4 regions of the Bacillus cereus group sp. BfR-BA-01383 genome follow, and region 1 is predicted to be linked to each of the others. Evidence: riboswitches for the same ligand, from Rfam matches in the RefSeq annotation. Region 1 holds a riboswitch; each other region holds the start of a gene.

Region 1 (8,397 bases):
CTGCATTAGTTTTTTCAAAATTCCATTCCCCATTATGTAATTCAAAATGGAGATGTTGTCCGTATGAATGACCTGTGTTTCCCATATGACCTACTAATTGCCCAGTTTGTACTTGATCCCCAGCTTGTACAGTACGATCTTTCATATGAGCATAAACGGTTGTATATAATTTCCCGTTTATTTGATGGGCGATGAAGACGACATTACCGTAACTAGCTGAATAATAAGATTTCACAACTTTACCTGCAGCAGCAGCTTGAATAGAGACGTTACCTTGTGCTGCAATATCTATACCATAATGCATTTGTTCCCAACGCATATCAAAGGTTGAGCTAACTCTTCCTTGAGTAGGGAATTTGAAAACTGCTGGAATTGCTGAAGATTGAGTTGTTTTAGCTTGTGATTGCGGTTGATTTTGATTTTGTACTACATAGTGTTTTGCCACATATCCGTATCCTGTACCAAAACGAATTTTATACCAAGTTCCTACAGTTTCTACTACTTGCACTTGTGTACCATTTTGTAATGAACCAAGTAGAGTACTACTTGTACTAGCATTACTACGTACATTAAGTTTTGGTGTTGCAACTGTGTACTTCGTATTATTTTGAACTGTAATTCCTTTTACTAAAGGCTGTGAGCCATTAGATATGAATGCTTTTTGTACATAACCTGTTTGACCATTATGTAAAATCTTATACCAGTCACCTTGCTCTCCTTGAATGGTAACAAACTTACCATTTGGTAATACATCTAAAATTGAAGATTCTAAATTAGGTTCAGAGCGAAGGTTTAATGCATTAGCATTGACGATGTATTGATTATTAGATTGAAGTTTGTTTTTTAGTAGAATAGCATCTTTTTGTACGTAACCTACTTTATTATTAACAGATACTTTATACCAATCATTCGTTGTTTCAAGTATATTCACTTTCGTATTAAAGCGGATTTTATCAATAGATGTGCTATTTGTATTGTCTTCTTTATGTAAAGCTGCTTGATCGACTTTGACATATCCAGTTTTAACATTAGATAATTGTTCAGCATTTGCTTTTTGTATATTTGTTTCTCCCATAGAAGGTAGTAAAGAAGCAATTGCGACAGTAGTTGCTGTTAGAGCAGTAGCTTTCATATTCATATAATAGAGACCTCCTCTAGTTGTATAGTTGTAATTTTATTATAGTATAAATATATAATATAGGGGGTGTATTCACATAAATGTAATATGAAATCAATATAAAAATAAATTTTTTGAGTATAATGATTCCTTTTTATCCAATTCATTAGGATGTTATTTTCTAAAATGGAATATAATTATTGTATAGTTCAATTATTTCATTGACAATTAAGAAAATTAAAACAGTTGATGATGTCTTATTACGGTGTTATACTGACAGTGATAATTTTATAGTTTGCTAGGAGAGCTGGTGTTGCCAGCTGAGAGTGGGCCGTAAGCCTTTGATCCTTTTTATTACCTGATCTAGATTATGCTAGCGTAGGGAAGCACTTCGGACACTAACAATGAGTCCCCGTTTCTTTGCGTATAGAAACGGGGCTTTTTTATTTGAAAATTTCATATTGAAACCACTAGGGGTGCTTGATGTGCTGAGAGAGGAATAATCCTTAACCCTTACAGACCTGATCTAGGTAATACTAGCGAAGGGAAGTGGAACAACGAATAAATTATCCTTTTATTTGCTGTAACCACTTCTTATATAGAGAAGTGGTTTTTTATTTAGATACACATATTGAAAGGGGAAATAGAAATGAAGTTTTGCGATAGATTATTAGAAACTGTGCAACCTGTTTGGGAGATGAGTCATAATCATCCGTTTGTAGTAGGTATGGGGGATGGTACGTTGGAAAAAGACAAATTCCAGTACTATATTATTCAAGATTATTTATATTTGTTAGATTATGCAAAGCTATATGCGATTGGTGTTGTAAAAGCAACGAATCCACAAGTAATGGGAAAGTTTGCTGAACAAATTGATGGAATATTAAATGGTGAAATGACGATTCATAAACAATATGCAAAAAGACTTGGTATTTCTGCACAAGAGATGGAATCTGCGAAACCATCTGCTAAAAATTTAGCCTATACAAATTACATGATGTCTGTATCTCAAAATGGCACACTTGCAGAATTAATAGCGGCACTTCTTCCGTGTATGTGGAGTTATTGGGAGATTGGAAAGCGTTTAAATGATATTCCTGGAGCGAGAGATCATGAGTTCTTTGGAGAGTGGATTCAAGGATATAGTTCTGAAGAATACGGTAACCTTTGTATTTGGTTAATAGATTTATTAAATGAAATGGCAGTTGGAAAACCAGAGAAAGAGCTAGACCGATTAGAGGAGATTTTCTTATATTCCAGCCGATTTGAATATTTATTCTGGGATATGGCTTATCGTAAGGAGATGTGGGGTTTTGAGGAGCAAGAACATACTACAGTTTCATAATGTTTCTTTTCATTATGATGAGAAACCAATCATCAATGAATTAAATGCTTCTATACAAGAGAAAGAATTTGTAAGTATTATCGGACCAAGTGGTTGCGGGAAAAGCACTTTATTTCGCCTTATTACGGGCTTAGAAGAGGCAAGTACTGGACAGATAGAGCTGACAGAAACAAAGAGTCATCCTGTAGGGTATATGCCCCAAAAAGATATGCTCTTGCCGTGGAGGACGATTATTGAGAATGCGGCTTTACCGCTAGAGTGCCAAGGTGTGCAGAAGAAAGAAGCGCAAGTAAAAGCGAAAGAACTGTTACATAAATTTGGTTTACAAGGGTACGAGAAAAAATATCCGAAAGATTTATCTGGTGGTATGAGACAACGCGTATCTTTTATCCGAACTTTATTAACAGGCGGGGAGATATTATTGTTAGATGAACCGTTTAGCGCATTGGATGCTTTAACGAAGGCATCTTTGCAAGAATGGTTGTTTGAACAATGGAAAGAGTGGGAAAAAACAATTTTATTTATCACTCATGATGTTGAAGAAGCGCTCTTCCTTTCGAATCGAATTTTAGTAGTGGAGAAGCAGCCGATAACGACATTGACTGAGCGGATTGTGCCGCTTGATCATAATCGAACACGAAAGGATTTATATAAACCGGACGTGTTAGCGCTGAAAGATGAGATTCTTAGTATGTTACAAAGGCAGGTACTTGTATGATGAACCGATTGAAAGAATTAGTTCCTGCCATTACCCTTTCTAGTATTTTACTCGTTATGTGGGAAATCGGAGCAAGAATTGTAGATGAGATGTACATTTTACCGTCACCGTCTGCAATTGTAATGAAGATATGGAAACTAAAAGATATATTATTTACGGTTCATTTACCGGCAACATTATACGTCGTTTTAATAGGTGTTGTTATTTCTGTCGTATTAGGCGTAGGGCTAGCAATGTTAATGAATGCGAGTACATGGATGGAAAGAGCATTTTATCCATTATTAGTTGCCTCACAAACGATTCCAATTACTGCGCTTGCCCCGCTCTTCGTTTTATGGTTTGGATACACAATCTGGAGTAAGGTTGTTGTTACCGTTTTAATTACGTTTTTCCCTATTGCAGTCAATACGTATGATGGACTGCGTAGTACGAAGAAAGAGTGGGAGGAGCTCTTAGTTACATATGGGGCAACGAAAAAAGATGTTTTTCTTAAGCTAAAGTTGCCCTCTGCTCTTCCGTACTTTTTCTCAGCATTAAAAATTGCAGTTCCGCTTAGTGTGATTGGGGCAGCAATTGGAGAATGGCTCGGTGCACAAGCTGGGCTTGGATATTTCAGTAAAAGGATGATGACCCAGTTAGATGGTGCGGGTGTATTTGCACCAATTGTATTGCTATCATTATTAGCTATTTTTTTCGTCATACTTATTTCTATGTTAGAGAAGAAATTCATTAGTTGGAGGAAGCATTCATGAAATTTTTAAAACGCATCTTTGTGTTTACATTATTAGTTGCAATGATTGCAGGGTGCTCAAGTAATTCAGCATCAGATAAGAGTAAAAAAGAGAAAGAAATAACGGTCATGCTTGATTGGTATCCAAATGCGGTGCATAGCTTTATTTATGCCGCAATTGAAAAAGGCTACTTTAAAGAAGAAGGAGTAAAGGTAAATATTAAATTCCCTTCTAATCCGACTGATCCATTAACGTTAGCTGCAGCAGGGAAAGTGACAGTTGGTCTATATTATCAGCCAGATGTTGTTATGGCCAGAGCAAATGAACAAATTCCAGTGAAATCAATTGGAGCTGTCGTACGTTCACCGTTAAATCATGTCGTATCGCTGAAATCAGCAGGCATTCAATCACCGAAAGATTTAGAAGGCAAAACAGTAGGTTACTCTGGAACACCTTTAAGTGAAGCGTATTTAAAAACGATGATAAAAGAAGATGGTGGTAATCCTGATACGGTGAAAGTAGTTGATGTTGGGTTTGATTTAGTGCCAGCATTAATTACGAAAAAAGTGGATGCTGTAACAGGGGCATACATTAACCATGAAGTACCTGTTATGCGTCATGAAGGCCATGAACCAGCGTACTTTAATCCAGCTGATTACGGAGTACCGAACTATCATGAACTTGTGTTTGTAACAGGTGATAAAACGTTGAAAAAAGATAAAGAAGCGCTGCAAGCCTTTTTACGTGGGGCGAAAAAAGGGTATGACTTTATGAAGAAAAACCCTGATGAAGCATTAAATATTTTATTAGATCATCAAGAAAAAGAAAACTTCCCACTTGTACCAGAAGTTGAGAAGGAAAGTATGAAAATTTTATTAGAGAAGATGGAAACGAAAGATGAGCCATTCTTATCAGATTCAAAAGAGTCATGGGAGAAACAAAATAAATGGTTGAAAGAAAAAGGGATGACGAAAGAAATCGTTCCAGCCGATGAACTATTCGAAAACATTTTAAAGTAGGCGAATGAATATGAAAAATGAGCTCCATGTAATCTCAAATGGTCACATGCCATTCGAAGAGTTAGTGAATGTAGCGATGCAAATTGAGAGTGAGATTGATTATTTGCATATTCGTGAGCGTGAGAAAAGTACGAAGGAATTATATGAAGGTGTGGAAAGTCTTTTAAAAAAAGGCTTTCCAGCATCTAAACTTGTTATAAATGACCGAATTGATATTGCTATTTTATTAAATATCCCGCGTGTGCAGCTAGGATATCGAAGTACAGATGTAAGGTCAGTGAAAGAAAAGTTTTCGTATTTGCATGTTGGTTATTCCGTCCATTCTTTAGAAGAAGCGATAGAGGCTTTTAAGAGTGGGGCTGACTCGCTCATTTATGGTCATGTATTCCCAACAGAGTGCAAAAAAGGTGTGCCAGCGAGAGGGTTAGAGGAAATTTCGGACATTGCAAAGAGCTTATCGATACCGATTATAGCTATTGGAGGGGTTACTCCTGAAAATACAAGGGATGTTCTTGCCAGTGAAGTAAGTGGAATTGCTGTTATGTCTGGAATTGTAAGTAGTAGTAACCCGTATAGCAGAGCGAAATCTTATAAGGAATCAATAAGAAAGTGGGCGGGAAAACATGTGTGAGAAGTATGATGTAGCGATTATTGGCGGTGGTGTAATTGGTAGTTCAGTTGCACATTTTCTAGCAGAAAGAGGATATAAAGTAGCAATTATAGAGAAGCAGAGAATTGCATCGGAAGCTTCGAAAGCTGCTGCTGGTTTACTTGGTGTTCAGGCAGAATGGGATGCGTATGACCCGCTATTTGAACTTGCTAGAGAAAGCCGTGCTATATTTCCACAACTTGCAGCAGTTTTACGTGAAAAGACGGGTATTGATATTGGCTATGAGGAAAAAGGGATATATCGCATCGCTCAAAATGAGGATGAGAAAGAGAGAATTCTTCACATTATGGATTGGCAGCAGAAAACAGGTGAAGATTCCTATTTTCTAACGGGAGACCATTTGCGAGAAAAAGAGCCGTTTCTATCCGAATCAATTATCGGAGCGGTATATTATCCGAAAGATGGTCACGTTATTGCACCAGAGCTTACGAAGGCACTCGCACATTCCGCAGCAATTTCTGGTGCTGATATATATGAGCAGACAGAAGTATTTGATATTCGTATTGAAAATAATAAAGTGACTGGAATTGTGACAAGCGAAGGTGTAATCACATGCGAAAAAGTCGTTATCGCTGGAGGATCATGGAGTACGAAATTGCTACATTATTTTCAAAGTGATTGGGGTACATATCCTGTTAAGGGGGAGGTTGTTGCAGTAAGAAGCAAGAAACCTCTTTTGAAAGCTCCTATTTTCCAAGAACGGTTTTATATTACCCCAAAACGTGGTGGCCGTTACGTAATTGGGGCAACGATGAAGCCTCATACGTTTAATAAATCTGTACAACCAGAAAGTATTACTTCTATATTAGAGCGTGCTTATACAATATTGCCGGCCTTAAAAGAAGCAGAGTGGGAAAGTACATGGGCAGGATTAAGACCGCAATCAAATCATGAAGCTCCTTATATGGGAGAGCATGAAGAAATAAACGGTTTATATGCTTGCACGGGCCATTATCGAAACGGTATTTTATTAAGTCCTGTTTCTGGTCAGTATATGGCTGATTTAATAGAAGGAAAGCAGAAAAATCACTTGCTAGATTCATTGCTTTCTAAAACGGTTTAGAAAGGGGATGGAAGTTTGAATTTAAAAATTAATGGTAACCAAGTTGAAGTGCCAGCGAGTGTGAAAACAGTAGCTGAGCTACTTACACATTTAGAGTTAGATAACAGAATTGTTGTAGTAGAGCGAAATAAAGATATTTTACAAAAAGATGATCATAGAGATACATCTGTTTTTGATGGAGACCAAATTGAGATTGTAACTTTCGTAGGAGGCGGTTGATTATGTTAAACATTGGACCATTTTCATTTCATTCTAGACTTTTATTAGGAACAGGGAAGTTCTCTGATTTTGATGTACAGCAAAAAGCAATTGACGTTTCTGAAGCTGAAATTTTAACGTTCGCAGTACGTCGTATGGATATATTTGATGCAAAACAGCCTAATTTATTAGAGAAACTTGATGTGAAAAAATATACGTTATTACCAAATACAGCAGGGGCAAAAAACGCTGAAGAAGCTGTTCGTATTGCAAAATTAGCAAAAGCGTCGGGGCTTTGTGACATGATAAAAGTAGAAGTAATTGGCGATGATAGAACGTTATTACCGGATCCAGTGGAAACATTAAAAGCATCTGAAATGCTACTGGAAGAAGGATTTATCGTTCTTCCGTACACATCTGATGATGTTGTATTAGCACGTAAACTACAAGAACTTGGCGTGCATGCGATTATGCCAGGAGCATCCCCAATCGGATCAGGACTTGGTATTGTAAATCCATTAAATTTAAGCTTCATTATTGAACAAGCGACAGTACCGGTTATCGTTGATGCAGGTATTGGTAGCCCAGCTGATGCAGCATTTGCGATGGAATTAGGAGCAGATGGTGTGTTATTAAATACAGCAGTGTCTGGTGCGAAAGATCCTATTAAGATGGCATACGCAATGAAATTAGGTATTGAGGCAGGGCGCATAGGTTTTGAAGCGGGTCGTATTGCACGCAAGCGTTGTGCAACAGCAAGTAGCCCTTTAGAAGGAATGAGCGTAGTTGAATAATCGATATTCTCGCCAAGAACTATTTTCTCCAATTGGAGAAGAGGGGCAACAAAAGCTAGGAAAAAAGCATGTACTTATTATCGGTGCGGGTGCATTAGGTAGTGCAAATGCAGAGATGTTTGTAAGAGCTGGTGTTGGTAAGGTGACAATTGTTGACCGCGATTATGTAGATTGGAGTAATTTACAAAGGCAGCAATTGTATGCAGAGAGTGATGTAGAGAATAATCTTCCGAAGGCTGTGGCGGCAAAAAAACGTCTAGACGAGATTAATAGTGAAGTAAGAGTAGAAGCTCTCGTTCAAGATGTAACAGCTGAAGAGCTAGAGGAACTCGTTACAAATGTTGATGTAATCATTGATGCGACTGATAATTTCGAAACACGTTTTATTGTGAATGATATAGCACAAAAACATTCTATTCCATGGATTTACGGAGCATGTGTAGGAAGTTACGGCCTATCGTACACAATTCTTCCTAGTAAAACGCCATGTTTATCTTGTTTATTACAATCGATTCCGCTCGGCGGAGCGACATGTGATACAGCGGGTATTATATCGCCTGCTGTATCTCTTGTCGTTTCTCATCAAGTAACGGAAGCTCTGAAACTGTTAGTAGAAGACTATGAATCGCTTCGAGATGGACTTGTGTCGTTTGATGTATGGAAGAATGAATATTCATGTATGAATGTGCAAAAGCTTCGTAAACATAACTGTCCTTCGTGCGGGGAGAATGCACTATATCCG
Region 2 (8,397 bases), on a different contig from region 1:
ACATGTCGGTTTCTTTGTCTATTCTATATTATTTCTCGTACTGCTTCATAATACGAGCTAATTCATCGTCAACAGCAGAATTTTTGTTTAAGCTTGCGAATTCATCATCTAATGATTTTTCTTTCTTATAAACTTCACCGCTTGCTTCTGCTTCAGCCTCTAATTGAAGAGCTTTCTCTTCCATACGGCTTAAACCAGCTTTTGCTGAATTTGAATCAAATCCAGACATCGCCTGATTAATATTCTTTTGAGCTTTCGCTGCATTTACACGTGCTACAAGTGTTTCACGTTTATTTTTCAGCTCTGTTAATTGCTTGCGCATTTCCTCTAGCTTCGCACGAAGATTATCAGCAGCAGCTTTGTTTTGCTCATAGCTTGCTTTATACTCATTCATCTTTTGCTCTGCATTTTGTTTTTCTTCTAGTGCACGGCGCGCAAGATCAAGATTGCTTGCTTGAACAGCCATATGAGCTTGCTCTTCACGTTTTTTCACAAGTGCTTCTTGCTCTTCGAATAATAATTTGAATTTTTTCTCAAGTGCGATTTGAGCTGCTACACTTTTCTCAGCTTCTTGTACATCCGCTTGCATATCTCGTAAATATTGATCCGTCATCTTAACTGGATCCTCAGCTTTTTCAATTAATGAATACACATTCGACATTGTTAAATCTCTTAATCGCTTAAATACAGACATCCAAATTCCTCCTATGATATACCTCATATTTCAAATTCACTACTGGGAAAAATCAAAATTCTCCCTTTACAGTAAGAATATTCATTTTTATAACCTATGTGTTCATTATAACAAAACTAAGATGTCCTTACATGTTATTTCCAAAATACCTCCAATATAATATGACATTCTAGATACAATATTGTATTCCTAATATATCCTCATTATTTCTCTGTGAAATTAACTTACTTTAGTGAAAGCTAACTCGATAGTTACGTTTCCGTATTTCTTATACACTAATTCCAGAAGCAACAAACAAGCTTCTCAACTTGTAAAAATTAAAAAGTAAAACAAAAAAGCTTTGCGAAATTCGCAAAGCTTTTTTTTATTTATGAGCAATTTGCTCCATATCCGGACTACAAGTTTGTGACTGACATGATTTATTTAAAGAACATGCTGCGCATTTTCCTTTTTTACTTCTCTTTACAAAATTCACTAGCGTATATGTTGCATAACCAAAAATGATAGCTCCAATTATAATATTGACCATCACCTTAATACATCTCCTTCTAGAATCCGAGTAAGGACCCAACTTGGTATATAATAAACGTTAATACATAAGCAACAACTAATGGATAAACGACAGAGAAAATTGTCCATTTCACCGATCCTGTTTCGCGTCTAATAACAGCTACTGTCGCTAAGCACGGAACATATAATAAAACAAAGAACATAAATGCGTACGCTGATAAAGCAGTATAATGTGCCCCCATTACATTTCCTAGCACATCTTCTTTAACCGCATAAATAATCGCCATCGTTGAAACGACAACTTCTTTTGCCAAAAATCCTGTTAAAAGGGATGCCCCAGCTTGCCACGTTCCAAAGCCGAGCGGTGCGAATAGTGGCGCGATAAAACCACCAATCATCGCTAAGAAACTGTCTCCCATATCAACACCAAATCCTGATGGACCTGCATAGTTTAATAACCAAATGACAACAGAACCACCGAAGATGAATGTACCTGCTTTACGAACAAATCCTTTACCTTTCTCCCACGTGCTCAGCCATAACGTTTTCGCTTGCGGCACACGGTAAGGAGGTAATTCAATTACGAAAATAGATTTTTCCGCTTTTAAAATAGTAAGAGACATAATTTTTGTAACGAGTAATGCAAGAACAATACCTGCAACATATAAAGAAAACACAACAGTCGCCTGACTATGAGGGAAGAACACTCCCGCAAATAATGCATATACAGGTAAACGTGCTGAACAAGACATAAACGGTGTTACAAGGATTGTAAGTAAACGCTCTTTTTCCTGTTCAATCGTTCTCGCTGCCATAATACCTGGCACATTACATCCAAAACCAATAATCATTGGAATGAATGCTTTCCCGTTCAAGCCAAAGTACTCCATAATACGGTCCATAACAACTGCAATGCGCGCCATATATCCTGAGTCTTCTAATAATGAAATGAAAAAGAATAGTGCAAAGATTTGTGGCACGAATACTAATACTGCACCAACACCGGCAATAATACCTTCTGTAACGAGCGCTTGAATAAAATCAGAAGCTCCAACAGTTGTGAGTCCAGCTGTTACCCAATCTGTAAGCTGCCCACCAAAAAAACCATCTAACATATCAGATAACGGTGTCCCAATCCACGTAAACGTAACCTGAAAAATAAAAAACATAACTGCTAAAAAGATTGGAAGTCCTAAAATTTTATGTGTAATTAACCTATCAATTTTTTCCGAAAAAGGAATTTTCCCTTCTTTCTCATGCTTCATAACATTTGTTTTTAACTTTTCAATATACGCTTCACGAGTCTTGTAAATATGCTCCTCCAACGTACAATCAAGTTTTCCTTCTAAGCGAGATCGAACGGCTACAAGTTCCTTATAAATTGGCAGTGCTTTCATTTCTTTTTCTACTACTTCGTTATTGCTTAGAAATTGAAGGGCTAACCATCTTGGATGCTCATAATTTGCTGTCTCTAAAAGAGAAATTACCTCGCCGATCCCCTCATCCATTTGTACACCATATGAAATAATGAATGGCTTTTTCTCTTTTTGTTTCTCTTCATGAAGAGTAGTAAGTAATTCTTCACAGCCTTTTCCGGTTCTTGCGATGACAGGGACGACTGTTACACCTAATATTTCTGATAATCGTTTTACATCAATAACAATTCCTCTTTGCTTTGCCACATCAACCATATTTAAACCAATTGAAACTGGCTTACCAAATTCAAGTAATTGCAACGTTAAATGCATATTTCGCTCAAATTGCGAAGAATCCACTATATTTAACATATGATGAAATTCGTCTGTTAGTAGAAAGTTTGTAACGACACCTTCATCACGTGAAACTGGATTTAAATCATAAACGCCTGGTAAATCAATTAATGTTCCTTGCTTATCTTTTAATTTACCAACCTTTTTTTCTACTGTTACACCGCTCCAGTTTCCTACATACTCATAAGAACCAGTAAGTGCATTAAATAATGATGTTTTCCCTGTATTCGGATTTCCTAGCAAAGCAACCTTATTCACGCTAATTCCACCTTTATCATTTTCGCGTCACAATGACGAATACTAATTAACTGTCCGCGACACTCCAATGTACAAGGACCTTTAAACATCGCTTTCTGTTTTATGCGAAGCTCGCTTCCTTCCGCAAGGCCGAAAGCAGCTAGTCTTCTCTTTAATAAATGATCTAACGACTGAATACTTTTTACTAACACTTTCTCACCAATTTTAATATCTACTAAGCTCATAACCTTCCCCCTCAGAAGAGAATGATAATTATTTTCAAACAATTATATCATACTCTATTTCACTTGGACTATATCTTTTTGCTTCATATTTATTAACATTTCAATACAATTATATTTCACTTATTGTCATACAAGCTTCATTTGCCATTCTCATCCATTTCGCTTACAATAAACAATAGCAAATAAAGAATCTCGTTATCACAGGGGGAGCCTTACCGCTGAGAGGGAACATTTTCGTTCCGACCCTTTGAACCTGTTAGTTAATGCTAACGCAGGGATTGTGCAAACGTCCGAAATACATACCTCTTTTTTATTTACGTATTTCGTATCCTCCTATGATAATGTTCTTTTTTGTGCAACTTGGATTTAGGGGGAGACAACATGCGTAACACCAATTTACAAGCGATGATCGAATCTGCTATTCTTGCAGCCTTCGCCATGATTATCGACATTTTACCATTATCACTTAAACTTCCAACAGGTGGTTCCATTTCATTTGCAATGATTCCTATTTTTATTATCGCATACCGCTGGGGCTTCAAAATGGCTTTCTTAGGAGGCTTAATTTGGGGACTATTACAAATTGTTGTAGGTGATGCTTACATTTTAACACCTATTCAAGCATTCATTGAGTACTTCATTGCCTTTGCCTTTATCGGATTTGCTGGACTCTTTTATAAGCAAATTCAGCAGAGCTTAATTAACGGTGAAAGAAAGAAAACAATTTCCTATATTATCCTTGCTACATTTATCGGTAGTCTAGCTCGCTACTTCTGTCACTTTATCGCCGGTATTATTTTCTGGGGGCAATATGCACCGAAAGGTCAATCAGCTGTGCTATATTCATTAATTGTAAACGGCAGTACTATGATCGGTTCTTTCATACTATGTACTGTATTACTAATTCTTTTATTTACAACTTCACCACGCTTATTCAAAAGCATCGGTGCTTATCAACTAAATTCAAACAAAAAGAGCGCTTAATTAGCGCTCTTTTTTCATATCGTAATATCAATTAAAAATACAATAAATGCACAAAAGAAAATAAATACGATCACACCTAGTAAATTGCTATTCACGGCTAATCTACTCCTTACATAACCTCATTTTCTATTCAAAGTATACTGTTTAAAAATAAAGATTAGGTAAAGATAATATGAAATTAAATTAAAAAAGCGTAACATATATTGTCTACGCTTTTTTCGGTAAATAAAAATAAAATAATACACCATCTTCTGTATTCTTTACCCCATATTCAGCATCGTGCAATTCTAAAATATTCTTTGAAATTGCAAGCCCAAGCCCCGTTCCACCTTGCGAACGCTGACGAGCTGCATCCACACGGTAAAAACGATTCCAAATCTTATCTAATTGCTCTTCTTCGATGTGAGTACCTTTATTTTCAATACACACTTTTATACGATCCTCTTGCTCTATTGTAGAAATAATAATGTCCTCTTTATTTGGTGTATATCGTATTGCATTCGTAATAAAGTTCACGATGACTTGTTCAATCCGATTTTGATTTGCAATCACTTCAAATGAACGTATATTTTTATGAACACGCAGTTCTTTTTTCTCTATTTCCACAGAAAGATGTTCACATATATCTTCAATTACTGTATCAATATAAAATGAATCCTTTTTCATTTTATATGTACCTGACTCAAATTTAGCTAACTCAAGCATATCCAAAATTAACATATCCATTTTGTCTACTTCTCGTTCCATCGCTTGAAAATAGTACTCTTTTTTATGTTCAGCTACCCCATCTTTTAAAATAGAAATACAGCTTTTCATAATACTTAGCGGTGTTTTTAATTCATGTGAAACACCAGAAATAAATTCTTTCCGCGTCTTTTCTAGCTTTCTTTCCTTTTCAATATCTTGTTCCAGCTGTCCAATATGCGAATGGAGTTTATTCGATAGCACATTAATATTTTTCGATAAATCCCCAATTTCATCTTTTGAAGTAATCGGTATTTTTTCTGTGAAATCTAGATGAGCTATTTTTTTCGTTGTATCATTTATTTTTAATAACGGTTTGGCAATTTGTTTTGAGTAATAGAACGAAGCTAGGAAAATGAGAATGACTACAAATGCAATGATGTAGATGTAATAATCTTGCACCATTTGTACAGCTTCATCGACTGGTTGCAAAGATGCCATTGCATATATATGTCACTGATCCGTCTTTTTCTTTTATCGGTTTCATTAATAATTTATATTTTATATCATTTTTTTCATAATCCATTGTTTGTGTTGAATATTGTATTTTATTACTCTCTTTTAGTAATAAATCCGTTTGAAATTCCTTTATACTATCCAAAAATAAAGTGTTTTTATAAATTGGATTTACGAGGCCTTTTACATCAGGAAACTGTACTTTCGTAACACGCCCTCCTATATAAATACCTGATTCTTGGGCAGCTTGTTCCTGAACGACCGGCTTCTTTTCCTTAGTAACTTGCTCCTCAGCTGCTTTCTTTTTCTCCTCATTTAATTTACTCATTTTCTCATTAAATGCTTTTTCTAACGGTTTATTAGATCCGCTTAAATTCTGCTTAACTAACGAGAAAGAGAATGGAATAAAACTATCTTCTTTTTTCACTCCAGAAAAATAAATTTCTTGTCCTAAAAACTGATCTACTGCTTTATTATCAATCTCCTCTATATTGATGAGGTTGTATAAGGGCATCTTGAATATTTGTTGTCCAAAGCTCTTCTGTTGCCTACGGTCTATCGTTATCTCAAAATAAAAATCCTCTGCATATTTTAAATTCCCATTCTGATCTAATGTCGTAATCCACGTATTATTTTCCCTTAAAAAATCTTGCTCCAAGTTCTGAATTTCTTCTGCATTTCCTGTATAATTTAAATAATTCTTCTCAAAGGCATTTAAATTCACTTTAATATCTTCTACTTTTCGATTCGCATAATATTGCTTGAAAAATATCGTTTGTCCAATAAATATCGTCGCTAAAATGAGCATGCATAATGCTGTTGTAAGAGTAAATAATTTGAGTACAATTCCTTTCCTCATACATTCCCCTCAAATTTATAACCTGTCCGTACTACAGTTGTAATGTACTTTGCTTTCTCTCCTAATTTATTTCGTAAATTACGAATATGGCTATTAACCGTTCGATCATCACCAACAAATTCATATCCCCAAATTCTTGAAATGAGTTGCTCCCGTGTTAAAACAATCCCTTGATTTTTCATGAAATACGCTAATATTTCAAATTCTGTATGTGTTAAATTAATGTCTGCCTTATCTACTGTAACGGTGCGTGACGGAAAATGGACGTGAATACCGTGAATTGATAGCGTATCATCTTCATTCTCTAAAAGTTGCTTTGTTACTTTTCTACTTTCTAACAATCGTTTCGCTCTTGCTAATAAAATTGGCGGACTATACGGCTTCGTTACATAATCATCTGCTCCAAGTTCAAAACCAAGGAGCGTATCATCCTCATCAACACGTGCCGTCAGCATAATAATCGGAACCCCGGACGTCTTACGAATTCTTCGGCAAACAGACCATCCATCGAGTTCCGGTAACATAATATCTAGAATAACTAAATCAACCTCTTCTTCTTCAAATAAAACTAAAGCTTCTTTCCCATCTCTTGCTTCAAACACTACATATTGTTCATTCAAAAAATAATCTTTTAATATTTCACGCAAAATATCTTCATCTTCAACAATTAAAATGTTTTTTGACATAATTTATGTATCCCCTCCCGCTTTCAGGAACTATAATTTTATTTTGAATGACTAGCAGTTAATTTCGCCTCGATAATATATCTATCTGGTGCATCCCCTATATAATCAAATGGATAGCAAGTCGTCAGTGTTAATATTGGTTCTTCTTTTTTTATAATAACAGTACGATCATCCGCATAGGTAATCCATATTTTTTGAATTTCATATGTGTAAGTTTTATTATCATACTCTAAAATAAGGGTATCCTTTTCTTTTAACTCTCCTAAATCTGTAAATACAGTATCTCGATGCCCACTCAGTACAGTATGTCCCCCGCCAGATGGCGTTGTCGTTACATCACTAACGAACATACCCACTCCTTTTTTCAAAGTGGCGTCATTCGCTCCCCAATATATAGAAAACTTCTTCTTTATTTTCGGTATATTTAACATCGCTACCTTTTCTCCTTCTTTATGTTGTGTTTGAGAAGAAGGTACTTGGGAAGTTACAGGTTTTTCATGAGAAAGTTGATTATGTTGTATGTTTTTAAGGCTCTTTATTTCTTCTTTCGTTAATTCTTGAGCAGAGCTTTTTCCTTTATACCATTCCACAGCGTAATAGGATCCCATGAATAGCCCTATAGCCATCAATATGATACCGATATAATTGCGTAACTTCATGTTTCATCCCTCCATGCAAAAAATGGTAGGAATAACCTACCATTTTTAATATATGAAATTATCCCATTCTTTATAGGACAATATTTTATCCCGCATTAACTTTATTGCGACGATTCAAACCAAATAATGTACCTATTGCTACAAGACAGGCACTTAGTCCCATCATTGCTACATTATTTGATGCTGTGTTTGGTAATTTTTCACCTTGTACAACTGGCTTCGCTACTTCTTTTTTGACTGCATCATTTTTTTGTTGCACTTGTGCTGCTTCTTTTTTCGCTACTTCATTCTTTTGTTGCTCTTTTATCGCTGCTTCTTTTTTAGCCATATCACTTTTTTCTTGTACTTGCGCCGCTTGCTTTTTCTCTGCATCATTTTTTTGCTGTGCCTTAATTGCTTCTTCCTTTTTAGCTACATCTGACTGCACTTGCGCTGCTTCTTCCTTTGTTAGTGTTCCAGTAGAAGCACTCGCTACTGAAGAATAACCTACTGTTAAAAGTGCCATTGCACAAATTGGTAATAGTTTCTTTTTCATTTTATTTCTCTCCTCTTAT
Region 3 (8,397 bases), on a different contig from region 1:
GTATATGAAGACGCATTAGGATCATGGGTAACGATATTAGAGCCAATTAAAGATGGAGACGATAATATTGTGGCAATTGTTGCAGCGGATGTAGATGCCTCTATTGTTCCTAGTACAAAGGAAAAATTCATTATACAAGGTTTAATGTTTATTTGTATTTCTGTTTTAATTGCAACTGTTATTCAATTCTTAATTGTACGTAATGCACTTGCTCCATTGCGAGATTTACGTGAAGGATTGCGCAAAGTCGGTGAAGGTGATTTAAGTATTAAATTAGAGGAAAGACCAGGTGATATTGGTATTATTAATGCGTATTTTAATAATACCATCGAGAAGTTTAAAGGAATTGTAGATAAAGTGAAGCAGACAGCAGAACAGGTTTCCTCATCTTCACAAGAATTGTCAGCGAGTACGAAAGAGAATAGTATGGCAGTTCAAGAAATCGTAAGTTCTATGGTTGGGTTAAGAGCTGGCGCTCAGTCTCAAGAAACTTCAGTACAACAGTATTTAGGTATTGTATATGAAATGGAAGATAAGATGGAAGAGATAACGAATGCTGCAAAACAAATGGCGACAGCATCTGAAGGTATGGAGCATCATTCAGTAGAAGGAAATGGTGTTATTGAACAGGTGATTAATCAAATGAGCATAATACAAAATGCAGTACAAGATTTATCTTCAATCATTTATTCTTTGGAAACAAGATCAAAAGAAATTAGTGATATTGTAACTGTAATTACAGGTATTTCAAATCAAACTAATTCGCTAGCTTTAAATGCTTCTATTGAAGCTTCAGGTGCTGGGGGAACCGGAAGGGGATTTGCTGTTGTTGCTGATGAGGTGCGTAAGTTAGCAGAGCAGACGGAAGCATCAGCAAAAGATATAGCAAAATTAATAGGAGAAACACAAGCTGAAACGGAAGAAGCTGTTGTTTCAATGCAAAAAGGTTCAAAAGAAGTAGAATCTGGAATTAAACTTGTTCAAAGTAGTGGTGCTTTCTTTGAAAAAATTTCAAAGTCAGCGCAATCTGTTACAAATCAAGTTAGAACTGTTTCTAGCAATTCAAGTGATATACTGCAAAATAGCCAAAATATTGTTCGTGTTGTAAATGAACTATCACATATCGCAAATACGTATGCGAATAGTAGTAATATTGAAGAGAGTATGAAAGAACAGGAAATGTCTGTACAAGATATTGCCGAATTAGCTACTTCTTTAAGCTGGCTTTCACAGGAGTTACAAGAATTAATTGGGGAATTTAAAAGTTAAATGAAATGATTATGCATGCTTTTGTTTGTTCAATAAAATAAATCATGCTACAATGAAAACGAATTAAGAACCGGGGAGCCAATTGGCTGAGAGGATGTAAGTATACATCGACCCTCAACCTGATCTGGATAATGCCAGCGTAGGGAGTTACTTTAAAGTGATGTAGCATAAGTTATTATAGAATAACTTGTATACAAGGCTTTCCTACATGGTAGGAAAGCCTTTTCTTTTTTGAAACCATATTTTGTAAAGGGGATTTTATTATGTCACAACAAGTTACAATTTCATTTTCAGTAGTACCACAAGCGAAGAACAAAGATGTGTATTCCGTTGTTGATAAAGCAATTGAAGTTGTGCAACAATCGGGAGTTCGTTATGAAGTAGGGGCAATGGAAACAACGTTGGAAGGAGAATTAGATGTACTTCTTGACGTCATTAAACGTGCACAACAAGCTTGCGTCGATGCTGGAGCAGAAGAAGTTATCACTTCTATTAAAATTCACTATCGTCCAAGTACGGGTGTAACGATTGACGAAAAGGTTTGGAAGTACCGTGATGAATATGCAAAACCAGAAGCAATCTAAAATAATTACAACAATTTGGCTTATCCTTCTCATTGTGATATGGGAAGGATCTGTTTCATTATTTAAAATTGAACCGTGGATTTTACCAAAGCCTTCCGCGATTGTTCAAGAATTAATTGGAATGAAAGACCTATTACTACCGAATCTGGCACAAACGTTACAGGAAGTAATAATTGGCTTGTTTTTTGCGATTTTACTTGGAACGAGTATTGCAATTCTTATGGACGTTATCCCTTTATTTCGTATTTTAATAAACCCGTTGCTCGTTATTTCGCAAACAATTCCAATCGTTGTACTTGCACCGTTATTTATTATCTGGTTTGGATATGGGATGTTGCCGAAAGTAATGGTAGTCATACTCGTTTGTTTCTTCCCTATTGCGCTTAGCATTTTAGAAGGTTTTCAAACAGTAGATAAAAACATGTTGAAGTTGTTACAAACGATGAAGGCAACGAAGTGGCAAATTTATCAGAAAGTAAAATTTCCAGCAGTGCTTCCATACTTTTTCTCAGGTTTAAAAATTGCAGTTACATATAGCGTAATGGGGGCAATTATCGGAGAATGGCTCGGTGCAAGTGAAGGGTTAGGGGTTATGCTTACGAGAGCAACAAAATCCTTTTTAACTGCCCGAGTATTTGGTGTTGCAGCGATTATCGTCATGGTGACATTATGTCTGTATTTTATCGTGGAGTTTATGGCAAGAATAACAGCACCATGGATATATAGAAAGGACGGCAGAAAATGAAAAAAGGTTTAAAAGTTATGTTAGCTGCCTTATTAGCAGTAGGGGTGGCTGGATGTAATCCGGCGAAGAAAGAAGAAAGTACAAGTAAAGATCAAAAAGTAAAAGTAGTATTAGATTGGTTTCCAAATACGAATCATACTGGCTTATATGTAGCGCAAACGAAAGATTATTATAAAAAGCAAGGATTAGATGTAGAAATTATCCAACCAGGTGATAATGTAACAGCGGAGCAAATGATAGCCTCAGGAAAAGCGGACTTCGCAATAAGCGCACAAGAAAATGTAACGTTAGCCCGTGTAGAAGGTATTCCTGTTGTGTCTGTAGGAGCGATTATTCAGCATAACACTTCAGCTTTTGCATCGCTTAAGAAAGATAATATGACGTCACCGAAAGATTTTGAAGGTAAACGTTACGGAGGCTGGGGAGGACCAGCAGAGGAAGCGACATTAAAGACAATTATGGATAAAAATCAAGCTGATTTTAATAAAGTTGAAAAAATCATCTTAGGACAAACAGATTTCTTTAAATCAATTGGCCGTGATGCAGATTTCGAATGGATTTATTACGGATGGGATGGAATTGAAGCGAAGCGTCAAGGAAAAGAGTTAAATACGATTATGGTAAAAGACTTAGATCCAGCGCTCGATTTCTATAGTCCTGTTATTATTACAAGTGAAAAACATACGAAGCAAGATAAAGACTTTGTGAAAAAGTTTATGACTGCAACGACTGAAGGTTATAATTTTGCAATTAAGGAACCGAAAGAAGCTGCTGATATTTTAATTAAAGCTGTTCCGGATATAAATAAAGATTTAGTACAAGAAAGTCAAAAGTGGTTAAGTACGAAGTATCAAGATGATGCAAAAGCATGGGGAGTACAGAAGGAAGAGGTTTGGACAAATTACACGAATTTCTTATATGACAACAAAGTTATTAAAAAGAAAATCGATGTAAAAGATGCCTTTACAAATGAATTCCTTCCAAGTGAAAAATGAGCGGATTACAAATAAAAGATATTGTGAAATCTTTCGATGGAAAGAATGTATTAGCGAATATTAGTGCCTTTATACAGGAGGGAGAATTCGTCTCTTTTGTAGGTCCAAGTGGCTGCGGTAAAAGCACATTGTTAAATATGATCGCGAGCGTTGAAGAGCCAACGAGTGGAGAGGTATTTTATAACGAGGAACATGTAAAAAAACAAGATGTTGTAAGTTATATGCCCCAACAAGATTTATTGCTACCGTGGCGCTCTGCTTTGCAAAATATAGTTCTTCCGTTGGAGATTGAGGGGAAACCTAAAAAACAAAGGTTAACAGAAGGAATGGAAGCATTAAGACAGTTTGAGCTAGATGAATATGCAGACCATTACCCGGATGCACTGTCTGGTGGTATGCGCCAAAGAATTAGCTTTCTTCGTACATATTTATGTGAGAAGCCAATTATGCTACTGGATGAGCCTTTTGGAAAATTAGATGCGTTTACGAAAATGGAAGTACACAGTTGGCTTTTAAATTCTTGGCATCAAGAAAAGCAAACAATCGTTATGGTTACACATGACTTAGACGAAGCAATTTTACTTTCTGATCGAGTATTTATTTTATCTCAAAGACCAGCATCAGTAGTTGGTGAGGTACAAGTGAAATTACCTCGCCCGCGAACGATGGACATGTTAACATCACTTGAGTTAAAGAAGGATAAGGAAGAGATTTTAAGCGTATTAGCTCCTTATATGAAAAAATAGAAAAAAGTCTTTTAACAGTTTTTGGTATGATTGCTGTTAAGAGGCTTTTTTATATAGGAGGAGAAAGATGCAATCTATAGAGAAAATGGTGGATTCATTAACGCCGGATGATTTTGCAGAAGGAACAAAAGAAAAAATAGAGAATAGAATATAACAGAGTAGTTTATACTCTTAATATAACAAATGTTAAAGGAGTGAAAGGATAAAATGACTTTATCAACTGTTCTTCAAATGGTTTTAGCTTGATAAGGGAGAAGTCTGCCCATTTTTAAAGATTAAGCTAAATTGAAGACAGCAGGTAAAGAACCTTAATCCTTTCTTACGATAATATGTAATGGGTAAGGTGTATTCACCTTACCCATTTTTATATGCACAATTAAATAAGGTTTTATACTGTTGTTCTCTCTATTTAGCTTATGAATCATAAGTAAAGGAGAGAAAAAATGAGTATATTAACAGTAGAAAATGTAAGTCATTCGTATGGTGAGAAAACCATCTTATATAATGCATGTTTTCGATTATTAAAGGGAGAACATGTTGGGTTAGTAGGGAAAAATGGAATTGGAAAATCAACGCTGTTACGTCTGTTAACAGGAGAACTTATACATGATAAAGGGAAAATTGAATGGTTTCCGCATGTGAAGGTAGGATTTTTACAGCAACATATAGATTTACAAGAAGGGATAACAGTTGAAGAATACTTGCAAAGTGCATTTTCTAATTTGTATGCGATTGAATGCGAAATGTTAAAAATTACAGAAGAAATGGCTGAAGCAGAAGACGTAGAAAAACTGTTGGTAAGGTATGGAGAATTACAAACTATATTGGAAAGCTCCAACTTTTATCAAATTCATACAGAAATTGAAGAAGTAGCAACGGGTTTAGGGTTGTTTGAAGTAGGGATGAAGAAGGATGTTTCAAAGTTAAGTGGTGGTCAGCGGACAAAGCTGTTACTTGGGAAACTCCTTTTAGAAAAAGCTGATGTTTTATTGCTAGATGAGCCAACGAATTATTTAGATACAGCACATATAGAATGGTTGCAAACGTATTTGAAACTGTATGAAAAAGCTTATATTATCATTTCACATGACGAAGTATTTTTGAACAAGATTACAAATGTTATTTATCATCTAGAGGAGCGGGCAATTAAACGCTATGTGGGTGATTATAATGGTTTTGTGCGTAATTATGAACTGCAAAAGAAACAATTACAAGCAGCGTATGTGAAACAGCAAAAAGAAATTGCCCATTTAGAAACATTTATTCAAAAAAATAAAATTCGAAAAGCGAAGCAAGCAAAAAGTCGTGAGAAAGTATTGGAGAAAATGCAAAGGGTTGAAAAGGTTAACAATGTACCTCGTGCCCGTTTTGATTTTAATGTTTATGCTGAGCCAGTGAGTCGTATATTACAGGCCGAGAAACTAAGAATAGGTTATAGTGAACCGTTATTTACAGAATTGAATTTTCAAGTGAAAAAAGGGGAGAAAATAGCTATTGTTGGTCATAATGGCATCGGAAAAACGACAATGTTAAAAACGTTATTAGGGCAAATAAAGCCATTAAGCGGTTTAGTTTCTGTTGGAGAGCGGGTAAATCCCGCTTATTTTGCACAGGAAGAATTTGCTTCAGAAATAACGCCATTAGAGAAAGTTTGGGCAGAAAGACCAGATATGACAAGGAAAGAAGTACGTCAAGCATTAGCAAAATGTGGATTGAAAGAAGAACATGTATTAAAGCCGCTTTGTTTATTAAGTGGAGGGGAACAAACAAAGGTAAGACTTTGTGAACTTATCGTAACGAAAAGTAATGTTTTAATTTTAGACGAACCTACGAATCATTTGGATATAGAAACTAAGAAGGCTTTGCAGGAAGCGTTACAACAATATAAAGGAACGGTCTTAATCGCCTCTCATGAGCCTTCTTTCTACGAATCATGGATAACAAAAGTGTGGAGTATAGAAGAATGGAACGTTGAACAATATGAATAAAGAAAAAGGCATTAGCTCATAAGAGCTAATGCCTTTTTCTTTGTGATTAACATGATTTCCGAGAACTTTTGCATGAGAATTGTATGAAGAAGCACTCTTATGGTGCGCTTATAAGCATGCTTTTTCTTTTGTTATGTTTATATTTATAATAATACTAGATGCCTTTCCCTAATAGGCCACTATCTTTCTTTATATATATAGATAGTTTGAAACGGAATAAAAAATGATTCCTATATGTAAAGGATAATGTGATTAGTAGGGGAAGACAATAAAACTTAAAGGAAATTCATGTAAAATTCAGATGAGCTTCACATAAACTTCATATTAGAAATCGAATATAATTATAATAGGTTATTATAATATTGGTTTGTGATTTTTCATAAAATTAAAAGTTTGAAATAAGGAGAGATTTTCTCAATATAAAAAGGCTTAAATACAAACTGCATATGAAAATGAAAGGTCGATGAGGAAGGAAATAGCTCATTATAAATAAATTTGAGAAAAGATTGTATGAAGTCAATTTGTAATAGCGTAGCACGATGGTGAAGTTTCATGTAAAATAATAGTAAAAATATGTAAAGGTGTGGATGTGTTTTTGAGCATTGCTGAAGAGAAAATTCGACAAGCGATACGGAATGGCGATCTCGATAACATTCCGGGAAAAGGAAAACCACTACAATTAGAAGACCTTTCAATGGTACCTCCAGAACTTAGAATGAGCTATAAAATTTTAAAAAATGCGGGTATGATTCCAGCAGAAATGGAACTACAAAAAGATATATTAAAAATAGAGGATTTAATCTCTTGCTGTTATGATGAAGAAGAGAGAAAAAAGTTACAAGAAGAGTTAACAGCCAAAACACTACGTTTTCAGCAGTTAATGGAAAAAAGAAAAATTAAAGATAGTTCAGCATTTCGTATGTATCAAGATAAAGTATTTCGTAAATTACGTTAAGAGGGATAAGATGAATAAATTTGAAACGATAGAAGAATTAGCGACATATATTGATGAAAAACAAGTAGTACTTCTATTTATTAAAACGGAAAATTGCGGTGTTTGTGATGTCATGCTAAGGAAAGTAAATTACGTATTAGAGAATTATGATTACGTAGAGAAAATAGAAATATTACTACAAGACATGCAAGAGATTGCAGGGCGATATGCAGTATTTACAGGGCCAACAATTTTATTGTTTTATAATGGAAAAGAGGTTCTTCGTGAATCACGCTTCATTTCACTTGAAAATTTAGAGAGAAATATTCAACTATTAGGGAATTAAGGGAGGTTTTTATATGGAATTTATTATTATCATACTATTATTTGTTGTAATTGGAATAATTGTAACAGCTGTTCGATCAAACAAAAGGAAAGTTAATTTGATGAAACAGAGTAATATGCATAATTCGTCTAACAGCTCATCACCACTATTTTTCTTTGCTGGATCTGATGATAGCTCACATGATGGTGGTTCACATGATTGCGGAGGATCTTCTGGCGGAGATAGTGGAGGGAGCTGCGGTGGTGGCGGTGATTGATGAAAATACGCCTTATATAGGCGTATTTCTTTTTTAAACAAACGTTTGATTAGTTGGCTTACATATGCATAAAAACAGTTAAACAAACGTTTGATTAAATATCGTTGTCGGTACGCTTATGATTCAACTTGTACCAGAAAATATGGTTGGAAGAGTAAATGGAACAATTTTACCGCTGTTTATGGGAGCTATGCTAATTGGTACTGCTTTAGCTGGAGGATTAAAGGAGATGACCTCACTAGTTACCGTATTTTGTATAGCAATGTCACTTATTTTATTAGCAATAGGCCCGGTTTTACGTATGCAAATAAAGAAAGAAGATGTTGTTAATCGAGAGAAAATGACGAATTCATTGGTTTCGAAATAGCTATTGTAAGGGGGCTGAATTGCTCCTTTTTTCATGGCGATCTTTTGACAATGAAATGTACCGACTATATACTGATGTTGTAAAAACGATTTTACATGTTAGGAGAAAAGATGTGAAAAATCAAATTTATGAATTACGCACTGAAAATAATATTTCACAAGGTGCAT
Region 4 (8,397 bases), on a different contig from region 1:
TGTCGTCGCAATCTTTGGTATCGCCTGGATGGGAGATACTTTCTTTAACGGAAACTTAAATATGATTCAAGGATCAATTCAGCACTTAGTAACAAGTGCCCCATGGCTATTTGCCATCGCATTATTCATTCTATCTATTTTACTTTACAGCCAAGCAGCAACCGTTCGTGCTTTAATGCCTCTTGGACTATCTCTTGGTATTCCACCAGCATTACTAATTGCAATGTTCCCTGCAGTAAATGGATACTTCTTCATTCCAAACTATGGAACAATTGTTGCTGCCATTAACTTTGATCGCACTGGTACAACAGGCATCGGTAAATATGTTCTAAATCATAGCTTTATGATTCCAGGCCTGATCGCAACCTTTACTTCTATCGGAATTGGAATGCTCTTAATTTCAATTATGTTTTAAATAAAAGCACAAACCTATATTTTAAAAAGGTTTGTGCTTTCTTAATCAAACGTTTGTTTAAATACTTTTGGCAGTCCATTCTTTCATGCAGCATTTGAAATACTACATGGCCCTTTTCTACAAACTTTTATTTACTTCTCCAGCTAATTTCCTTGTACTTTCAAACGCAGATTCCGCTAAACTAATTGCCGAAATAACTGAAACACCATCCGCACCTGCTTCTATAACGGAAGCAGTATTTTCAACCGTAATCCCACCAATACCAACAATCGGCACTGTAATTCCTTGTTCTCTAAAATGAGCTAATCCTTTTGTCCCTTGCACAGTTTTCGTATCTTTTTTTGTACTCGTTGGGAAAATAGGGCCAACTCCTAAATAATCAGCTCCGTTTTCAATTGCCCAGCGTGCTTCTTCAATTGTATGTGTAGATACACCGATAATTTTATCACCCATTTTTTCGCGAACAGAAGTAATCCCCTCATCATCTTGTCCAACATGTACACCATCTGCATCTAATTCGATGGCTAGTTCAACATCATCATTTACAATAAACGGTACACCATACTCCTTACAAAGTGCTTGCACCCCTTTTGCAAACTGTAGACGTTTCTCTCCCGTTAAAGCTCCTTCTCCCTTTTCACGAAATTGAAAAAGTGTTACTCCGCCGTCTAACGCTTCTTTCAATACGGCTAAAGGATCCTTCATGCAGTTATTACTTCCCATAATAAAATACACTTGCAATAGCTTTGACATTTTATCTATTTCAATGCGTGCCATTTCATTCACTCCCTCTTACTCTAACTCCTCAATCTTTCCATACTTCTCAATATCATCTGAAGTTGTATTCGCTAATTGATTTAAAAATTCAATTTGGAAACTACCAGGTCCTTTTTCTACTGTTTTAGCCGCTGCTAGTTCCGCTGCTACTCCATAAAATGTTAATGCTGCTACGGCTGCCTTTACATAATCTTTTTCTACCGCTGTAAAAGCTCCTATTACAGAAGTTAGTAAACAACCTGTTCCAGTAACTTTCGTTAAAATAGGATGGCCGTTTCGAATAAGAACAGTTTTCTCTCCATCTGTAACAACATCTTCTTTTCCAGTAATCACCGCAACTGTATTCAATTCGTCTGCTGCCTGTTTTGCAATACTTACAACATTGCCATTTCCAGTACCAGCATCTACGCCTTTAATTTCCCATCTCTCATTAATCACGTTAGCTATTTCAGCTGCATTTCCGCGAATAATAGCTAAATCTATTTCAGCTGGAATATGTCTTGCAACTTCTGTTCGATAAGAGGTCGCTCCTGCGCCAACTGGATCAAATAGTACCGGTACATCATTCGTATTAGCCGACTTACCAGCAAGTAACATCGCCTCTACCTCTTCAGGACGAAGCGTTCCCATATTTAAAACAAGAGCTCCAGCAATGCTAGCCATTTCTGCTACTTCTTCTTTTGCATACGCCATTACAGGTGATGCTCCTAATGCTAACAGACCATTCGCTGTAAAATTTGTGACAACAACATTTGTAATATTATGAACGAGCGGATTAGATTCTCTCACCAAATCCACTACTTTACTAATTTCTTTCATATTCATCCTTTTCATCTCCTAACTATACTGATGGGAGATACACAAAAAGGCACTTTGCGTACGCAAAGTGCCTGAACATGTGCTGTTACACTCTCCCTACGCTGGCATTATCCAACAGGTTCAAATGGTCAATGACGGGTTAGCCATACTCTCAGTTTGCATCCACAAACTCCCATGTGTTTATTATTCATCTACTTCAGAGTCTACTCTTATTCTAATAAAATAACAAGTTCTTTCCTTTTCCATATAAAAAGAGTGATAAGAAATTCATCCTATCACTCTTTTACATTATTATTTTAAACCTTGTGATACTTCTTTAACCATTTCTGATACAGACTCAAGTCCGCCACCAGATAGGTACCAGTAGTTTGCATCAAGATAAATGACATTACCATTTTTCGCCTTTATATACCGAAAATGAATTTCATTATGAACGTGTCCATCTCAAAATATGACATGTATATCAATCTTTTATTTGTATTTGTAAATCCCACTACTTCATTTCATCAAAAATCATTCAAACTTTGAGCGCGACTGAATCTCAAGAAGATGTGTGCTATATTTAACGTATGGAATTTTGAAAGGATGTTTTTAATATGGTAAAAAGCGTTGTAATCGCTGAAAAACCTTCCGTTGCACGAGATATTGCTCGCGTACTGAAGTGTGATAAAAAAGGAAATGGCTATCTTGAAGGTAGTAAATACATTGTAACTTGGGCTTTAGGTCATCTCGTTACATTAGCAGACCCAGAAAGCTATGATGTGAAATATAAAAAGTGGAATTTAGAAGATTTACCAATGCTACCTGAATGTTTGAAACTAACAGTTATTAAACAAACTGGTAAACAGTTTAATGCTGTGAAAAGTCAGCTACTTAGAAAAGATGTCAATGAAATTATTGTGGCGACAGATGCTGGGCGTGAAGGAGAATTGGTCGCTCGTTGGATTATTGATAAAGTTCGAACTAATAAACCGATCAAACGTCTATGGATTTCATCTGTTACTGATAAAGCAATTAAAGATGGTTTTGCAAATTTAAAACCAGGTAAAGCATATGACAATTTATATGCTTCGGCAGTTGCGCGTTCAGAAGCTGACTGGTATATCGGTCTTAATGCGACTCGAGCTTTAACAACTCGCTTTAACGCCCAATTAAATTGTGGTCGTGTACAAATGTATCCCGTCAATAGTTAGGGCGAAATTAATATTTCTAGTATTTATATGACTTGTATGATTTCCTCCCAAATTTACATGGTTATAATGATAATTTTAAGTAGTAAAAACCTCGATTTGATTGTAAAACACCTTCCCCTTTTTTATTAACAGAGCATTCCCACCACTTTGAAATTGATTTAAAGAAGTTTGTAATTAAGTGTATAGATATTACTTTGTCTTATTTCCCAGATATTAGTTTGGAATAAAGTTTAATCAGAAATGTTTTACAAACCCTTATTTGATAAGAAATAAAAGGAATCCATTTTGAAAAAAGATTGATCAAAACGGAATCCCACTTTATGAAGCATTATACAATTTTTATAAAAAAGTTTGATCGAAATTTTAAGAAATAAATTCCGAATTATTATTAATCCGATCGATAATACCAATAATCCCCTTAGCATCCCCCATATTGTGTTTGAACAAAGAAGTGATACTTCCTAGTGCTCTAAATGGATCTTGCTGTAACACTTGTTTATCTAAAGTTCCATTTTTCGCAACATAATCCACAATTAATTCAACGAATTTTGCTTGTTGAATATTCAGGCGTTCTTCAGATAGAAACTCCGAGAATTCTTTCAATGCAACACTTCGATCTACCCCAACAATATTACGAACAAGTCTTGTAATTGGCGTATCACCAAAATCCTTTTCATATTGTTCTTTTGAACCTAACTCATGCCATAGAATTGCTTCTAATGTTTCTACATCTTGTTTTGTTAACTCTTTATTATGGCGCAATTTATAAATAGCGGTTTGATCCTGATGCTCTTTTAGATAATGCTCTACTTTCTGCCGATAACTTTGTAAATCGTTCACATCTAATATGGATCCATTTTCAGTCTGTTCAATTATTTCATCTTTGAAATCCGTATAATAAATTTTTTGTTTCTCACGCTCAATGAATTTGATCAAATCACGTAATGCTTCACGTACACTTTCCAAATCTTGTAAAGAGGCTTCTTGCCAAAACGTTTCATCTTTCACTTTTTGTATAACAGCTTTTTTCTCTACTACTTGTGGAATGGAGCCTAACTTCGATAAAGCTTCTGCTGTATGCATAACTCTGGTAATTGGTTTTGTCGCATTATTCGAACTCAGTTTTGCCAGTTCAATTGTGTACATCAATAAGTCAAATCGTTTAGCCAACTCATCATCATCGTAAGGAATAACTAGAGGAGACACATGTTCTTTAATTTCATTTGTTTGAATGACTGATAAAGAATTCCAATTTTCTTTTTCTCTATATTTATGAACATATTGAATATGTTGACGCACTCGGAAATTTTCATCACTTAATGTATTCACATCTATTACCAGTTTATTAATAGTATCTCGACGAAATTCAGTGTATGGTGTCACTTGATACTCGATATCTTGTAGCTCTCGCACCATATCTACTTTAGAATTAAATAACTTCTCTGTAAGTGTTTTTGTTAATTTAGTTTCTGTCCCATGTTGATTCGCACGGAAATACTCAAAATTCCCACACCAATCAAATATTAAAAAATCTTCTTTATCTTGCCCCAAGCCAAATAAATCTGGGCAAAGTCTTGTTCCTCGACCAATCATTTGCCAGAATTTTGTTTTAGAACGCACTTTTTTAAAGAATACTAAATTCACTACCTCTGGCACATCAATTCCTGTATCTAACATATCTACAGAAATTGCAATCTGTGGCATTTTTGAAGTTGTTGAAAAATCATCAATTAACGACTGATAGTAATTCACACTATAATCAATGACCTCTGCAAAGTTGCCACCACATTCAGGAAACTTCAAATCAAATCTTTCTTTAATTGCTAACGCATGACGGTGGTTTTTTGCAAAGATAATTGTCTTTCCAATTTTATCGCCACCTTCGATATGGATCCCATTTGTCATTAAACTTTCTAATACCATATCGATTGTGTCCACATTGAATAGCCAATTGTTTAAAGCTCCGCTGTCGATATCTCGTACATAGAGCTCGTCTTCAAAAACATCTTCAAATTCAGATTTTTCTTCTTCTGATAGGTCATCATAAATGATGCCATCTTCTAAGAACTTCGTTTTAGTTTCCAGTGTCTTATAATCTACAAGATACTTATCTTCAACCGCTTGTGATAATTCATAAGCATAAGTAGGAATACCATTTTCCAAATCAAAAATTGAATATGTATTTTTATCAACTTCATCTTTTGGTGTTGCTGTTAGGCCAACTAGCATGCTATCAAAATAATCAAAAATACTACGATATTTTTGATAAATACTACGGTGTGATTCGTCAATAATAATTAAATCAAAATGACCTACTGTAAATAAACGATTACCATCCTTTGTTTTTGTTTCATCAATCGCATTCATCATAGTAGCGTATGTTGAAAAAGTCATTCGACTTTCTTCAGGATTCGCTTTATTTTCAAGTAAGTTACATAATGATAGGTTAGGCATCAAGGCATTAAAGTTTCGCATCGCTTGTTTAATTAAGGATGTACGATCTGATAAAAATAAAATATTTTTCACCCAATTATGCTTCGTTAAAATGTCCACTAGCGAAATCGCCGTACGTGTTTTCCCACTTCCTGTTGCCATTACAAGAAGTGCTTTTCTTTGATTACGTTCAAAGGCATCACAAATTGAAAGAATTGCTTCTTTTTGATAATAACGATTTGTAATATTATCATCGATTTTCACATCTTTTAGCGGCTTACGAAGGGTACGCCGATCGATGATTAGCTGTATTTCCTCCTTGTTGTAAAAGCCAGATGTTCTACGTGCTTTATAGTTATCATGCCAAATATATGTTTCATATCCATTTGTATAGAATATAACCGGTCTTAATCTCTGCTCTCTTTCAATGCAGTCTGCATAAAGCTTCGCTTGATGACGACCGTCTTTTGGATCTTTCGAAGTTCGCTTCGCCTCTACAAGCGCAATGATTTTACCGTTTTCACCACGTAATACATAATCAACAAAACCTTCACCTGTATTATTCGGCATTCCCTTCACTGAGTATTCTTCTTCGATATCTTGATTAAACTGCCAACCTGCTAACTTCAAATCTAAATCAATATACATTTTACGTGTATCAAACTCACTGATTTCATCTACAACAAAATCAACTTTTTTCGTATGCGTAATACGTTTAGCCGTGAACTGACTACGTAAAGTTTCGTTCTCCTTACGCAATTCTTCTAAACTTTTATCTTTTGCACTTAAACGCGCATATAAATTCTGTAATTCACCTGGGCGCTCACGTTTTTCATCATTCGCATGCAAAATCACTTCATTGAAAGTCGGTGCTGTATATTTATCGGCATAGCAATAATCAATCCATGATACGAATTGATGAAGGTGATGAAGGGACAATACGGCTTCATCACGTTTGATGTTGACATTCGTATGAACTGCTGTATTGCCTAACTTCACCACGTATTTCATCATCGGTAATAACTCTTCATCAATGATACCTAAGAAGTTACGGTCATGAATTAAACTCGATAAATTATCACGGTATGGTACCGTAACATCATTATCAACTTGATACACCCATTTCACGGCAAGTTCAAGAGCACGACGTGTCAAAATGGCACACGTCGAAGGGCTTACAATCATTGCGTTCTCAGCTTCTGTACAAGCTGTCGCAAAACTCTTAAACTGATCTTTTTCTTTTAAAAATCCAAAATTCGTCATCAACCTAACCACCTTCGCGACTTAGTTATTATGCTTTATTTTGAAAAAGCTCGCCTTTGAGAGCTTTTTGTAATAAGGATTTTTTCAAATTTTCATTTTCACTTAAACCTTGCAATAATCTACTTTTCTGAAGTTCTATCTTTCTTAAAGATTCTAGAAACTCAACTTGTTTTTCTAATGGAGGAACTGGAAATTCAATACTATTTAATACTGATGTATTCATATGGGTGAAAGCCCCGTCATTTCCAGTTTTCATACGACATACTCTATCTCCAAATATTTTTATTAACCATACTAAATACTCAGGAACTAACTCATCATTAAGACGTAACCGAATTAAGTTAGTACTAATTAAGGATTCTTCATTTACTGAATGGACAACAGCCATTTTCCCAACAGTTCCTGCTCTCGATATAATAATATCTCCATTCTCCACCTTATAATTTTTTAATTGATTAGCTTTTTCTCTATCTACAAATAAGTGAGGTTCATCAATAAATTCGTTTTGTTTCGTAATATTATCCATGTTCCATACAGGAATACCTGAAGAAGTATATTCTTCTTTTTTTAACGCACTCCCAAAAGGCCCACATTTCACAGACTCTTTTTCTGAAATATAAAAATCCATCAATGACCGAATGACATAGTTGTCTTTATTTACTGTCGGATCACCAAACATCTCTAAAAACACACTTTGCTTTAATTCATCTAATGCTGCGAGTTGAGATTGACGTTGATTTATTAACTCTAGAGAATTATAAATTACTTTCACGATTTTTTTCTGGATTTCTATATCTATTACAGGTAAAAGAATATCTTCTAAAGCCTTTCTAGAAATATGAGGAATCGTTGCACCTGTGGCTGTTTGCTGAAAGTAATCAAACTTCGATTGCAAAAGTATCGCAACAAATTCAGCTAATAACTTATCTGTATTTAGTGATAACTTAGCGAGTGTACTGCCTAATGCACCAACTAATCCTATCCCAACCGTCCCAGCATTAGCTCCATCCCAAGCGATTAGGACATCTTCTTTTCCTACCATCACATGTTTCTCATTTGGTAAACAATATTTCAACGTATCATCATTTCTTAAATCTCCTATTTGAATACAACGAATACTGTTTTCTTGATATTCAGCAATTACTTCTACTTTTTTTCCTTTTTTTATCGTAAAAGCATCTTTCAATTTGATGTATTCCATCTTAATACTCCTTTTTTAAAATTTTTTTTAACTCTTCTAGTTCAATTAAAATTTTGGATTCCAGCTGCTCAATCTCGTCAATAATTTCTATAGGTGCTCTATACTCAACTTCCTCATAGTCAATCTTTTTATACTTGTTAATAGAAAGATCCCATTTATTCCCTTTAATTTCTTCAAACGGTACAAAAAATGATTGTTCCGTACGTTTACGTTCATTTTCTCCTTTTAAATCATTGTAGCGTGCAATAATATCTGGAATATCATTTGCTTCTATTTCATTTCGTTTATCGTCTAAT

The links. A riboswitch is a leader RNA that binds a small molecule or an ion and turns the genes downstream of it on or off. The one in region 1 is predicted to bind thiamine pyrophosphate.
Region 2: linked by a shared signal. The riboswitch ahead of thiT (energy-coupled thiamine transporter ThiT) and the one ahead of tenA (thiaminase II) in region 1 are both predicted to bind thiamine pyrophosphate.
Region 3: linked by a shared signal. The riboswitch ahead of MR065_RS16350 (MTH1187 family thiamine-binding protein) and the one ahead of tenA (thiaminase II) in region 1 are both predicted to bind thiamine pyrophosphate.
Region 4: linked by a shared signal. The riboswitch ahead of thiM (hydroxyethylthiazole kinase) and the one ahead of tenA (thiaminase II) in region 1 are both predicted to bind thiamine pyrophosphate.

What each region holds. Positions count from the first base shown of each region.
Region 1 is NZ_JAKUFP010000050.1:8,533-16,929, reverse strand. Features, by position in the region: gene MR065_RS25190 (SH3 domain-containing protein) at 1-1,138, opposite strand, end outside; TPP riboswitch at 1,408-1,519, shown strand; TPP riboswitch at 1,580-1,682, shown strand; gene tenA (thiaminase II) at 1,767-2,462, shown strand; gene MR065_RS25180 (ABC transporter ATP-binding protein) at 2,431-3,180, shown strand; gene MR065_RS25175 (ABC transporter permease) at 3,180-3,932, shown strand; gene MR065_RS25170 (ABC transporter substrate-binding protein) at 3,929-4,930, shown strand; gene tenI (thiazole tautomerase TenI) at 4,941-5,561, shown strand; gene thiO (glycine oxidase ThiO) at 5,554-6,663, shown strand; gene thiS (sulfur carrier protein ThiS) at 6,679-6,882, shown strand; gene thiG (thiazole synthase) at 6,885-7,655, shown strand; gene thiF (thiazole biosynthesis adenylyltransferase ThiF) at 7,648-8,397, shown strand, end outside.
Region 2 is NZ_JAKUFP010000002.1:49,946-58,342, reverse strand. Features, by position in the region: gene MR065_RS02485 (PspA/IM30 family protein) at 29-694, opposite strand; gene MR065_RS02480 (FeoB-associated Cys-rich membrane protein) at 1,059-1,226, opposite strand; gene feoB (ferrous iron transport protein B) at 1,243-3,231, opposite strand; gene MR065_RS02470 (FeoA family protein) at 3,228-3,455, opposite strand; TPP riboswitch at 3,649-3,751, shown strand; gene thiT (energy-coupled thiamine transporter ThiT) at 3,816-4,439, shown strand; partial or broken gene MR065_RS02460 (sensor histidine kinase) at 4,647-6,498, opposite strand; gene MR065_RS02455 (response regulator transcription factor) at 6,495-7,184, opposite strand; gene MR065_RS02450 (class D sortase) at 7,223-7,843, opposite strand; gene MR065_RS02445 (LPXTG cell wall anchor domain-containing protein) at 7,929-8,378, opposite strand.
Region 3 is NZ_JAKUFP010000017.1:5,791-14,187, reverse strand. Features, by position in the region: gene MR065_RS16355 (methyl-accepting chemotaxis protein) at 1-1,269, shown strand, start outside; TPP riboswitch at 1,331-1,432, shown strand; gene MR065_RS16350 (MTH1187 family thiamine-binding protein) at 1,533-1,853, shown strand; gene MR065_RS16345 (ABC transporter permease) at 1,825-2,598, shown strand; gene MR065_RS16340 (ABC transporter substrate-binding protein) at 2,595-3,593, shown strand; gene MR065_RS16335 (ABC transporter ATP-binding protein) at 3,590-4,339, shown strand; gene MR065_RS16330 (ABC-F family ATP-binding cassette domain-containing protein) at 4,783-6,327, shown strand; gene MR065_RS16325 (DnaJ family domain-containing protein) at 6,911-7,282, shown strand; gene MR065_RS16320 (thioredoxin family protein) at 7,293-7,607, shown strand; gene MR065_RS16315 (hypothetical protein) at 7,621-7,863, shown strand; partial or broken gene MR065_RS16310 (MFS transporter) at 7,958-8,230, shown strand; gene MR065_RS16305 (helix-turn-helix transcriptional regulator) at 8,286-8,397, shown strand, end outside.
Region 4 is NZ_JAKUFP010000017.1:16,063-24,459, forward strand. Features, by position in the region: gene MR065_RS16360 (anaerobic C4-dicarboxylate transporter family protein) at 1-415, shown strand, start outside; gene thiE (thiamine phosphate synthase) at 533-1,192, opposite strand; gene thiM (hydroxyethylthiazole kinase) at 1,208-2,017, opposite strand; TPP riboswitch at 2,088-2,197, opposite strand; partial or broken gene MR065_RS16375 (ABC transporter) at 2,303-2,413, opposite strand; partial or broken gene topB (DNA topoisomerase III) at 2,608-3,183, shown strand; gene MR065_RS16385 (DEAD/DEAH box helicase family protein) at 3,568-6,900, opposite strand; gene MR065_RS16390 (restriction endonuclease subunit S) at 6,929-8,101, opposite strand; gene MR065_RS16395 (type I restriction-modification system subunit M) at 8,103-8,397, opposite strand, start outside.